Nitratireductor mangrovi: one gene and its partner. The main gene of each other region encodes a partner of the protein of the gene in region 2 in a complex. Links are inferred from orthologs where the notes say so. Each region holds a gene or a part of one and is shown on either strand. Other genes may lie near its edges. The genes, in order: uvrA and mfd.

Region 1 (6,000 bases), 160 kb from region 2 along the record:
TTTGCAGACCCCGGCGCGCATGCCAAGGCAGTGTGACGCCGCCCAAACCGCGGACGACGTCGATAGGCAACCGTAGTTCTCGTTCAATGCCCCGTTTAAGATCATCCGGCCACGTAGTTTGTGAATAGATCGTTGCGGCTTGCATACCTCGCCAAGCAGCATCTCGGATGCTGCTGTCGAGTGTGCCAAACACGGCTGTGAAGACGTCCCCCACGCCCACCGAGTTTGTAGTGACGTCTAGTCTGGCTGGAACATATTCGATGTCGCCAGTACCGAGATCGAATAGCCTACTGCCGCCGCGGTTCTCTTTCAGCAGTAGGTGCCTCGCGCCGATGTCCTTCGCCAATTCCAGCATTGGGGCAACGTCGCTCGATGCAATGCTGGAGAACAATTCAGACGAAGTCGAGATTGCCACCGAGTCGATTCGACCGGAAAGCGAACGAAGGAATTCAGCGTCATCCACGTCGTAGGCGATATCGATTGTGACTAGAGCATCGGGGTCGAGCTGACGAACCACGTCGGCTAAATCATAGCGACCCGGGAAGATTACGACAGAATGAAATCGACCCAAATCCGCGTGCTCGCGATTTGGAACAACTTTTCTCTCGTCACGCAGGAGGTCTTCGTAGCCTTGATGTCCAACCTCTTTCACGTCGGCAATTGCGATGACGTTGGGCGCACCTGTTACCTCCCCTAGGAGGATAAAGTCTCTACAGCCGTGCTTAGTCAGATAATCCTGCGCTTGCTCGATCAGGTACGCTGGGCAAAATACCCCGACAGCGTAGTTCTGCCCAGAAGCCCACAGGCCCCGAGCAGCATGCACCACGCCGCCAAGTCTTACCTTTGCTTCCGTGCTGCGTGTCGGCATCGTGAAGTCGACCGTGACTTCACCAATCAGTATCGGAACTGAACCTGGCATCTAGTCAGCAACAAAATCGGCCTGGACCTGAGGATTACTACCGTTCGAGGATGCAGTCACGATTCCCGTATAGGTGAACCCATCCTCCAAGCAGCCGGCAAGATAGTTGAGGCGTGTCGGCAGAGATCCAACCGACTCCGATCCTATGACTGCAACAACCCGCCCCTTGACCTGAACAGATAGCTTAGCACCAACCGCAGGACTGGATTTATGGTTCTTGTAGTAGTCGTGGCTAGCTACGTCCTCAAGACTAGCGGAAAACGCTTCACGGCACTTATCGGAGCCGCTTGAGCCACCGGCCGCTCCACTACCTGATCCGGTTTTCTTATTGCCAGAATAGTCGCTAAAACGTCCCGAGCCGCCGCTACCCATTGCTCTCTCCCGTAAGTCGAGCGCAATATTACCTATGGCAGTTTCACCTTATCAAGTATTGATTTACTCAATGCACAACCAGCTGCTCCGCCAATCCGAGCGAAGGTCTACTCCGCCGCCTCTGCCTTTCTTCCCCCCGGCCTTCTCTCCAGCAGCTCCTTCAGAAACTGCCCGGTGTAGCTGCGCGGCTCGGCCATGACGTCGGTGGTGCGGCCGGCGACGACCAGTTCGCCGCCGCCGTCGCCGCCTTCGGGACCGAGGTCGAGCACCCAGTCGGCGGTCTTGATGACCTCCAGATTGTGCTCGATGACGACCACGGTGTTGCCCTGGTCGACGAGCTCGTGCAGTACCTCCAAGAGCTTGGCGACGTCGTGATAGTGGAGCCCGGTGGTCGGCTCGTCGAGGATATAGAGCGTCTTGCCGGTGGCCTTGCGCGACAGCTCCTTGGCGAGCTTGATGCGCTGCGCCTCGCCGCCCGACAGCGTCGTCGCCTGCTGTCCGACATGGATGTAGCCGAGCCCGACCTTGGCCAGGGTGACGAGCTTGTCGCGCACCGCCGGCACCGCCTGGAAAAAGACCGCACCTTCCTCGACCGTCATGTCGAGCACGTCGGCGATCGACTTGCCCTTGAAGGTGACCTCGAGCGTCTCGCGGTTGTAGCGCTTGCCGGCGCAGACATCGCAGGTGACGTAGACGTCGGGCAAAAAATGCATCTCGATCTTGATGACGCCGTCGCCCTGGCAGGCCTCGCAGCGCCCGCCCTTGACGTTGAAGGAAAAGCGGCCCGGCTGGTAGCCGCGCGCCTTGGCCTCGGGCAGGCCGGCGAACCAGTCGCGGATCGGCGTGAAGGCGCCGGTATAGGTGGCAGGATTGGAGCGCGGGGTGCGGCCGATGGGCGACTGGTCGATGTCGATGACCTTGTCGAGGAATTCCAGCCCCTCGATGCGGTCATGCTCGGCCGGGTGCTCGCGCGAGCCCATGATGCGGCGCGAGGCGGCCTTGTAGAGCGTCTCGATCAGGAAGGTCGACTTGCCGCCGCCCGACACGCCGGTGACGCAGGTGAACGTGCCGAGCGGGATGTCGGCGGTGACGTTCTGCAGATTGTTGCCGCGCGCGCCGACGACGCGGATGCGGCGGTTCTTCTTCAGCGGCCGCGGCGCCTCGGGCAGCGGGATCGACAGCGCGCCGGAGAGATATTGCCCGGTGAGCGAATTGGGATTGGCCATGATCTCGGCCGGGGTGCCTTCCGCCACGATGCGGCCGCCATGGATGCCGGCGGCGGGGCCGATGTCGACGACATGGTCGGCCGAAAGCACCGCGTCCTCGTCATGCTCGACGACGATGACGGTGTTGTCGAGGTCGCGCAGATGCTTGAGCGTGTCGAGCAGGCGCGCATTGTCGCGCTGGTGGAGGCCGATCGAGGGTTCGTCGAGCACGTAGAGCACGCCGGTCAGCCCGGAGCCGATCTGCGAGGCGAGGCGGATGCGCTGGCTTTCGCCGCCCGACAGCGTGCCGGAATTGCGCGACAGGGTGAGATAGTCGAGGCCGACATCGTTCAGGAAGGTGAGGCGCTCGCGGATCTCCTTGAGGATGCGCACCGCGATCTCGTTCTGCTTGGCGGTCAGCCGCTCGGGCAGGGCCTCGAACCATTGGCCGGCCTTGCGGATCGATTTCGCCGTGACCTCGCCGATATGCAGGCCGTCGATCTTGACGGCGAGCGCCTCGGGCTTGAGCCGGTAGCCGGCGCAGGCCGGGCAGGGGACCGAGGACATGTAACGCTCGATCTCCTCGCGGCTCCAGGCCGATTCGGTCTCCTTCCAGCGCCGTTCGAGATTGGGCACCACGCCCTCGAAGGTCTTCCTGGTCTGGTAGGAGCGCAGGCCGTCATCATAGGAAAAGGTGATCTGGCGCTCGCCGGTGCCGTGGAGGATGGCGTTGCGGGCCTCGTCGGGCAGGTCGCGCCAGCGGTCGCCGAGCTTGAAGCCGTAGGCCTTGCCGAGCGCCTCCAGCGTCTGGGTGTAATAGGGCGAGGTCGATCGCGACCACGGCGCCACGGCACCGTCGCGGAGCGACAGCGCCTCGTCGGGCACGACCAACTCGGCGTCGATGGTGCGCTGGCTGCCGAGACCGTCGCAGGACGGGCAGGCGCCGAACGGGTTGTTGAAGGAAAAAAGACGCGGCTCGATCTCGGGAATGGTGAAGCCCGACACCGGGCAGGCGAACTTTTCGGAAAACAGCAGCCGCTCGTGGGTGTCGTTCTTCGACTTGTTGGCGGCCTCGCCCGACAGCGCTTCCGGCGGCAGCGGGCGGTCGGCGAATTCGGCCACGGCGAGCCCGTCGGCGAGCTTCAGGCAGGTCTCGATGCTGTCGGCGAGCCGCGCGCCGAGGTCCTCGCGCACCACGACGCGGTCGACGACGACGTCGATGTCGTGCTTGAATTTCTTGTCGAGCGCCGGCGCGTCGCCGATCTCGTGGAACTGGCCGTCGATCTTGACGCGCTGAAAGCCCTTCTTCTGAAGTTCGGCGAGTTCCTTGCGGTATTCGCCCTTGCGGCCGCGCACGATCGGCGCCAGCACGTAAAGCCGCGTGCCTTCCTCGAGCGCCAGCACCCGGTCGACCATCTGGGAGACGGTCTGGCTCTCGATCGGCAGGCCGGTGGCCGGCGAATAGGGCACGCCGACGCGAGCAAAGAGCAGCCGCATATAGTCGTAGATCTCGGTCACCGTGCCCACGGTGGAGCGCGGGTTCTTCGACGTCGTCTTCTGCTCGATCGAGATCGCCGGCGAGAGCCCGTCGATCTGGTCGACGTCGGGCTTCTGCATCATCTCCAGGAACTGGCGCGCATAGGCCGACAGGCTCTCGACATAGCGGCGCTGGCCCTCGGCATAGATGGTGTCGAAGGCGAGCGACGACTTGCCGGAGCCGGAGAGCCCGGTCATCACGGTGAGGCTGTTGCGGGGAATGTCGAGATCGACATTCTTGAGATTGTGCTCGCGTGCGCCGCGAATGGAGATGAACTTGTGCTCGGCCATGCCGCCTGATGCCATGTCGGGTGTCGGTTGGGATGGGCGCTGCGCGACCAGGCCCGCCTTTACATAGGTCGCCCCGCCGTCGCGTCGAGGGCTTCCCGCCAGCCGAGTTAGACTCCTTTGAGCGGGCAGGGCAAGTCAAAAGAACAAAGGCCGAACGGGCTCCTGACAACCCGCTTGTGGACAATTGACCGCCGCGTGCGATCACATTTTGCCCCGCCCGGGCGCGCTTTTGTTGACAGGCCGGCCGGCGAGGGCGCAGAGTCCCGGAAGTTCCGCAGCCGCCTCGGGTCAACCGCAAGCCGGGACCGCCCGTGAGACGACGCGGGTGCGAGGAATGAGCGCGGAACGGTGTCGGTACCAACAGCAGAGGAGAGAGGCATGAATCCGCCGGACAGTCCCTGCAGGTCCCGTTTCACGGCGGGACCACGTCGGACCTGACGGACGCCTGAGCGCCCGACGGGGCCGCACGTCGAAATCAAACCACATCGTTGAAGAATGCACCGGAGCGAGACCCTGACCGGCTCCTCCGGGAAGATCACCTGATACACCCGGAGATCGGGAAAAACCCAGGAAGGCCTCGCGCGCTCGGAACAGGCAGCGGCGAGGCCTCACTTTTTTCGGGGGCTATGTCGTCTGGGCGCGATGTTTCGCGTGGGCGACTTCCAGCCGTCATGCGTCAGCCGTCGAGCAGCCGCGCGGCGAGCGATAGTCTTCGCGTGCCGCCTGGGGCCGTGCTTCAGACGGAGCGGGACGTCCCTATCGGGAGATGGAGGCGTTGGGACCGGGCTGTTGCGGGTTCACGACCGGGCTCGAGCGGCCGTCATGGCGATAGCCGCCGAAGCCGATCTGGTAGGAGACGCTGCCCGAAATGGTCACGTCCCAATTGCCGACCTTGTACGAGCCCGGCGTCGAGCCGACCGGCACGCCGTCCTCGGGCTCGCCGATCAGGATGTCGGTCGTGACCGTGCCGGCGCCGTGCTTCACGCCCGGCAGGCTGTCATCGGCCGAGGCCAGCGGCATGGCGGCAAGCGACGCGGCGGCGACGACGATGGCGGTTGCGAAAAATCTGGGCATGACCGGGCTCCGGGGATCGAGGCGTAGAGATAATATCAACCGCGCCGTTTGCCAATCGGGGCGCGATCACGATCCGCGCAGCGCTTGCAATCGTGGCCCGGCCCATATAGAACAAAAAAAGAACAAACTGCTTGTGGACAGAGCCGCGATAACGCGGAAGCACCGCGCGGCGGCGGCGGCGATCGGATAGGATGCGCGCCGATCAGCAATTTTCCGTTTCGGACGAGCGTGGAGGCGAGTGATGGCGGGTAGCGTGAACAAGGTCATTCTGGTGGGCAATCTGGGCGCGGACCCGGAAATTCGCCGCCTCAATTCCGGCGACCCGGTCGTCAACATGCGGATCGCGACCTCCGAGACGTGGCGCGACCGCCAGTCCGGCGAACGGCGCGAGCGCACCGAATGGCACAATGTCGTGATCTTCAACGACAATCTCGCCAAGGTGGCCGAGCAATATCTGAAGAAGGGCGCCAAGGTTTATATCGAGGGCCAGTTGCAGACCCGCAAATGGCAGGACCAGCAGGGCCAGGACCGCTACACCACCGAGGTCGTGCTGCAGAAATTCCGCGGCGAGCTGCAGATGCTGGATTCGCGCAACCAGGGCGA
Region 2 (6,598 bases):
GGCAGGGCGGCGCGAATGGCCTCGACCAGCTGGCCGTCGCCGGACAGCGGCCGGCCCGACAGGCGCCGGATACGGGCGCGCACAAGCGCGAGCGAGAGCTGGTTGGCGAGAAGTTCGTCATAAGCCAGACGCCGGCGCGCGGGATTGTCGAGGTCGACATCCTCCGGTCCCGCAGGGTGGTGCAACCGCGCCAGCGCGCTGCCAAAGGCGGGAAAACTATGGCGGCGCATCAAAGCCTCGTCGAGCCATTCGGGCAGGTCGGGCACATTGGCCAGGGCCTGCTCGAGCGAGCGGCGCAGCACCCGCGGCGAGAGCCCGGCGGTCAATGGGTAGACCGCCTCGACCAGCGGCAACGAGGCAGCCTCGGTCGCATTCACGATGTGGTCGGGATGCACCATCGAGGGCCGCCCGTTGAACCACTCCATGCGCCCGCTCACGACCACGTTTTCGCCAACCGGCAATGCCCTTTCGAGCCAGTTCTGCTTGGCGTGAAAGAAGGTCAGCGCGATCTCACCGGTCTCGTCGTGGGCAAAGACCCTGTAGGGCACGTTGCTCCTGCCGCGCGGCGACGGCTGGTGCCGGTCGACCCTCAGGTCGAGTGTCACGATCGCGCCCTCCGGGGCTGCGGCGATGCCCGGACGGTTGCGGCGGTCGATCAGCGAATGCGGCAGCACGAAAAGAAGGTCGCCGACCCTGACGTCGCGACCGGCAAGATCGGCGGGCACGATCCTGGCCAACAGGTCAGCGATCTTGGCGCCGACGCCGTCGAGCGCGGTGGCCGGAGCGAACAGGGGATCGAGACGTGAGGGCCGCATGACGTGTCAACAATATGAGGCAGGCGATGGCGCGCAAGGCTGACACCGGCGTCGATCCACTATATATCGCCTCGCGAAGGATGATCGTCGGATGACAGGCACCACAAGAAGCAGCGGCACCCTGGAGGTGCGGCGGCGCAAGGCGCACTACCGCGCCCGGCATCGCGGCATGCGCGAGATGGATCTGCTTCTCGGCACCTTCGCCGACGCCAGCGTCGACACGCTGTCGGCGGCGGACATCGATGTGTTCGAGGATCTCCTGGAAGTGCCGGATGCCGAACTCTTCAAATGGATGACCGGCGAGGCGCCGGTCCCCGACCACCACGACACCGAACTTTTTCGCCGGATCCAGGCCTTCTGCCGGGTCTTGCCGATCTGACATAGCCCTTTCATGACACTGCTTCCAAAATTCGGCCTGGCGTCAGCCGCACCCGGCCCGGTCACCGTCGCCGGCGTTGCCGACGGCTTCGAGGCCTTCGCACTTGCCGCCATCTCCGCTGAGGCGGCCACGGACTGTCCGATGCTTTTCGTCGCTCGTGACGGCCAGCGCATCCCAGCGATCCGCGAAGCCCTGGCCTTCGTGGCGCCCGGTCTGCCGGTGCTCGAACTGCCCGCATGGGACTGTCTTCCCTACGACCGCGTATCGCCGGGCGCGGACGCCGCCGCGCGGCGGCTCGACGCGCTGGGCGCCATGATTGCGCTGAAAAAGGCGCCGCACCGGGCGATCGTGCTCTCGACAGTGAACGCGATCCTGCAGCGCATTCCGCCGGCGGCCGCATTGGAGAGCCAGTTTCTGACGGTCAGGCCGGGCAACCAGATCGACATGAAGGTGCTTGTCGAGCGGCTGGAGACCAGCGGCTTCGAGCGCACCGGCACGGTTCGCGACGTGTCCGAATACGCCGTGCGCGGCGGCATCCTCGACCTTTTCGCGCCCGGATCGCCCGAGCCGCTGCGGCTCGACTTCTTCGGCGATACGCTGGAATCGATCCGCGCCTTCGATCCCGCCACCCAGCGCACCACCAGCCAGCGCAACGAACTCGTGCTCAAGCCTGCCAGCGAGGTCGCGCTGACGCCGGAAGCAGTCAGCCGCTTTCGTCGCGCCTATATCGAGGCTTTTGGCGCGCCCTCGCGCGACGACGCGCTCTATGCCGCAATCAGCGAAGGTCGGCGCTTCGCCGGCATGGAGCACTGGCTGCCGTTCTTTCACGAGGGCATGCAAACCGTCTTCGACTACCTGCCGGACGTGCCCGTCGTCTTCGATACGCTTGCCAACGACTCCCTCGGCGAGCGGCATGACCTCATCCGCGACCATTACGAGGCCCGCCGCAACCAGGCAGAAGGCAAGGGGCTGGCGGACGCCACGCCCTACAAGCCATTGCCGCCCGAGCTTCTCTATCTCGATCAAGACGAAGTCTCGGCGGCCGCCTCACAGAGGCTGCGCTGCGATCTCACAGCATTCGAAACACCGGACTCGGCGGGGCGGCGCGTCGTTCATGCCCGTTCCAAGGCTGGCCGCACCTTCGCCGCCGAACGCGCCGATCCCTCCGCCAATGTGTTCGATCACGCCGTTCGCCACCTGACCGCACTTCGCGCATCGGGCAAACGCGTCATGATCGCCGGCTGGACCGAGGGATCGCTCGACCGTCTGTCGCAGATCCTCGACGAACACGGCCTCGGCGGGATGGAGCGCGCGGCCGACCTTGCCGAGCTGGACAAGCTGCCTCCGCAGGAAGCGGGGCTCGCGGTCCTGCCGGTCGAGACCGGGTTCGAGACCGAGCGGCTCGCGGTCGTGTCAGAACAGGATATCCTCGGCGACAGGCTGGTGCGCCGTTCGCGCCGCAAGCGCAGCGCCGACTTCATCACCGAGCTGTCCTCGCTCGCCTCCGGCGACATCGTCGTTCACGCCGACCATGGTATCGGCCGTTTCATCGGCCTGCGCACGGTCGAGGCGGCAGGCGCTCCGCATGACTGCCTGGAGCTGCATTATGCCGGCGATGACCGGCTGTTCCTGCCGGTCGAAAACATCGAGCTGCTGTCGCGCTATGGTTCCGACGCGGCCGACACGGCGCTCGACCGGCTGGGCGGCGGCAACTGGCAGGCGCGCAAGGCGCGGCTCAAGAAGAAGCTTTTGGAAATGGCCGGCCAACTCATCCGCATCGCCGCCGAGCGCGAGATGCGCGGCGCACCGGCGATCCGGCCACCCCACGGCCTTTACGGTGAATTTGCAGCCCGTTTCCCCTACGAGGAGACGGAGGACCAGCAGGGCGCGATCGACGCCGTCATCGATGACCTTGGCGCGGGGCGCCCGATGGACCGGCTGATCTGTGGCGATGTCGGCTTCGGCAAGACCGAGGTGGCGCTGCGCGCCGCCTTCCTCGCCGCCATGGAAGGGTTTCAGGTCGCCGTGGTGGTTCCGACCACGCTGCTGGCCCGCCAGCATTACCGGACCTTCGCCGAACGTTTTTCCGGCCTGCCGGTGCGGGTGCGCCAGGCGTCGCGGCTGGTCGGCGCCAAGGAGCTCGCCGAGACCAAGAAGGGCCTCTGCGACGGCACGGTCGACATCGTGGTCGGCACCCACGCGTTGCTTGGCGCCTCGGTGCGGTTCAAGAATCTGGGGCTGCTGATCATCGACGAGGAGCAGCATTTCGGCGTCAAGCACAAGGAACGGCTGAAGGAGCTGAAATCCGACGTGCACGTCCTGACCCTGTCGGCGACGCCGATCCCGCGCACGCTGCAACTGGCGCTGACGGGAGTGCGCGAACTGTCGCTGATCGCCACTGCGCCCGTCGACCGCATGGCAGTAAGAACCTTCATCTCGCCCTTCGACGCGCTCGTCATCCGCGAGACCCTGCTGCGCGAGCGCTATCGCGGCGGCCAGAGCTTCTATGTCGTGCCGCGCATCAGCGATCTGGCCGAAATATCCGGATTCCTGAAGGAATCGGTGCCCGAACTGAAGGTCGCAACGGCTCACGGACAATTGCCGCCGGGCGAACTCGACGACATCATGAACGCCTTCTATGACGGCAAGTTCGACGTGCTGCTGTCGACCACGATCGTCGAATCCGGGCTCGACATTCCGACCGCCAATACGCTGATCGTGCATCGTGCCGACATGTTCGGGCTCGCCCAGCTCTACCAGCTTCGCGGCCGGGTCGGGCGCTCCAAGGTGCGCGCCTACGCGCTGTTCACGCTGCCCGCCAACCGCACGCTGACCGCCAATGCCGACCGTCGGCTCAAGGTGCTGCAGTCGCTCGACACGCTCGGCGCGGGTTTCCAGCTTGCCAGCCACGACCTCGACATTCGCGGCGCCGGAAATCTGCTTGGCGAGGAACAGTCGGGCCACATCAGGGAAGTCGGCTTCGAGCTCTACCAGCAGATGCTGGAGGAAGCGGTCGCCGAGTTGCGCGGCTCGGGTGAGACCGTCGATACGGGCTGGTCGCCGCAAATCACGGTTGGAACCGCCGTGATGATCCCGGAGGATTATGTCGCCGATCTCCAACTCAGGCTCGGGCTCTATCGGCGACTGGCCGAACTCGAAACCACCGGAGAGATCGACGCCTTCGGCGCCGAACTGATCGATCGTTTCGGCCCGCTGCCGGTCGAGGTCCAGCACCTCTTGAAGATCGTCTACATCAAGGCGCTGTGCCGCCGCGCCAATGTCGAGAAGCTCGACGCCGGTCCGAAGGGCGTCGTCATCCAGTTTCGCGACAAGGTGTTCCCGAACCCGGCAGGGCTCGTCGGAATGATCGCCGAGCAAGGTTCGCTCGCCAAGATCAGGCCGGACCAGAGCGTGGTTTTCATCCGCGACTGGCCGAGCGCCGAAAAGAGGCTGGCCGGCGCCGCGGTGGTGATGACGCAGTTGACGAGGCTGGTGGAGAAGGCCGCGGCCTAGCCAGCCGCCGGCTCCAGTTCGCCGCGCGCCTTGGCCTCGGCGACCTGCCTGATGGCGTCGGCGAGCGCTTCCGGCTCCTGCGCGCCCATCACCGCATAGCGGTTTTCGAGCAGGAAGCACGGCACGCCGCGAATACCCATGCGCGACGCCGTCTCGATCTCGGTGCGCACCGCGTCGCGGTCAGCGTCGGTGGGCAGCAGGCTTTCCACCACGGCGACGTCCATACCGGCATCGCGCGCGGCGTCGATCAGCACGCTGCGATCGCCGACATTCTTGCCGTCCTCGAAATAGGCCTTGAACAGCGCGCCGACCAGACGATCCTGGACGCCGGGGCCGGCGGTCTGGGACCAGCGGATCACCCTGTGTGCATCGAGCGTGTTGGGCGAAACGGCAATCGCGCCGAAATCGAATTCTATGCCTGCTTCCTGGCCGGCACCCAGGACGGTCTTGTGAACCTCTTTCAGCCGCTCCTCGCTGCCGAACTTGGCCAGCATATATGCCTTGCGGTCATGGCCTTCGGCAGGGATGGTCGGATCGAGCTGGTAGGGCCGCCAGCGCACCTCGACCTCGACACCGTCCAGGTCTGCGATGGCCTGTTTCAGCCGCTGCCTGCCGATATAGCACCAGGGACAGACGACATCCGACACGACGTCGATTTGGACCTTGCTGCTGTCGCTCATGGTTGCCTCCGGCCGTTTTGGCCTAATCTGGGGCGTGCCACCAGCTTTGCAACTGGTAGCCGTAAAGCGGCGCCTGGTCAGGGTGCCGGATGCGCTTCCAGCGCGCCACCCACTTTTCGTCGCGGTGATAGAGCGGCACGACATAGGCACCGCTCAGCAGGACCCGGTCATAGGCGCGTACCGCGTCGATGAACTCGTCGCGCTGGCGCGCATTGAGCAGCGCGTCGATCATGGCGTCGAGCGCCGGGTCGGCCGCGCCGGCGAAGTTCCACGAGCCCTGCGCCTCACGCGAGGCGCTGCCCCAGCGGCCGATCTGCTCGACGCCCGGTGACAGCGATGACGGGTAGGAATGCAGGATCACGTCATAGTCGAAGCTCAGGAGGCGCTGCTGATATTGCGCGGCATCGACCGAGCGCAGGCTTGCCTCGATGCCCAGCCGGGCGAGGGTGCGCTGCCACGCAAGCGCCAGTTCCTCCCCGCCCTTGGCGCGCAGCATGATCTCGAACGCCAGCGGCCGCCCGTCAGGCCCGACCAACTTGCCGCCCTGCATGGCGTAGCCCGCCTTCTTCAGCGCCTCGAAACCGTTGCGCAGGAACTCGCGATCGCGCCCCGAGCCGTCCGAAACCGGCGGTGCCCACGTGCCTTGCATGATCTCCGGTTCGACCGAGTCGGGGAAGGGCGCTAGCAGGGCCTTTTCGGCATCGCTGGCCGGCTGTTCCTGGGACGACAGCTCCGAGCCGTCGAAATAACTCTTTGTCCTGGTATAGGCGCCGTCGAACAGGTTGCGGTTCGCCCACTCGAAATCAAACAGCATTGCGAGCGCGGCGCGCACATCGCGATTCTGGAACACCGGGCGGCGGGTGTTCATCACGAAGCCGTACATGCCGGATGGCAGGCCGCTTTCGAACGTATCCTTGACGATGTCGCCGCTCGTCACCGCCGGGAAATCATATTCGCCGGTCCAGCGGCCGCTGTTGTTTTCGACGTGGACGTCGACCAGTCCCTTCTTGAAGGCTTCGAAGAGCGCGTTCTCGTCGCGGAAATAGTTGATGCGCACCTCGTCGTAATTGTCGAAGCCGCGCTTTGAGGGAATATCCTTTGCCCAGTAGTCGGGGTTGCGTTTCAGAACCAGAAGTTCACCGGGGCGAACCGCGTCCACGGTGTAGGGACCGCTGCCGATCATCGGCTTCAGCGTCGATTTCTCGAAGGTT

What was found.
Region 1: the proteins of mfd (region 2) and uvrA are in contact, whole or in part, in a crystal structure (PDB 4DFC), measured with the Escherichia coli proteins. The link is inferred for Nitratireductor mangrovi from one-to-one orthologs.

Annotation. Positions count from the first base shown.
Region 1 is NZ_CP042301.2:1,333,663-1,339,662, forward strand. Bases 1,199-4,701 are described here. They hold uvrA (excinuclease ABC subunit UvrA), read right to left. Parts: upstream 4,324-4,701; coding sequence 1,399-4,323; downstream 1,199-1,398. Other genes in these bases: FQ775_RS06515 (hypothetical protein), read right to left, coding at 1,199-1,291. In the rest of the region: FQ775_RS06510 (nucleoside 2-deoxyribosyltransferase), read right to left, coding at 1-868; more of FQ775_RS06515, read right to left, coding at 920-1,198; FQ775_RS06525 (hypothetical protein), read right to left, coding at 5,080-5,397; FQ775_RS06530 (single-stranded DNA-binding protein), read left to right, coding at 5,639-6,000. UniProt on the Escherichia coli protein: The UvrABC repair system catalyzes the recognition and processing of DNA lesions. UvrA is an ATPase and a DNA-binding protein. A damage recognition complex composed of 2 UvrA and 2 UvrB subunits scans DNA for abnormalities.
Region 2 is NZ_CP042301.2:1,494,742-1,501,339, forward strand. Bases 807-4,907 are described here. They hold mfd (transcription-repair coupling factor), read left to right. Parts: upstream 807-1,206; coding sequence 1,207-4,707; downstream 4,708-4,907. Other genes in these bases: recG (ATP-dependent DNA helicase RecG), read right to left, coding at 807-815; FQ775_RS07300 (succinate dehydrogenase assembly factor 2), read left to right, coding at 907-1,194; FQ775_RS07310 (DsbA family oxidoreductase), read right to left, coding at 4,704-4,907. Outside these bases: more of recG, read right to left, coding at 1-806; more of FQ775_RS07310, read right to left, coding at 4,908-5,387; FQ775_RS07315 (extracellular solute-binding protein), read right to left, coding at 5,410-6,598. UniProt on the Escherichia coli protein: Couples transcription and DNA repair by recognizing RNA polymerase (RNAP) stalled at DNA lesions. Mediates ATP-dependent release of RNAP and its truncated transcript from the DNA, and recruitment of nucleotide excision repair machinery to the damaged site.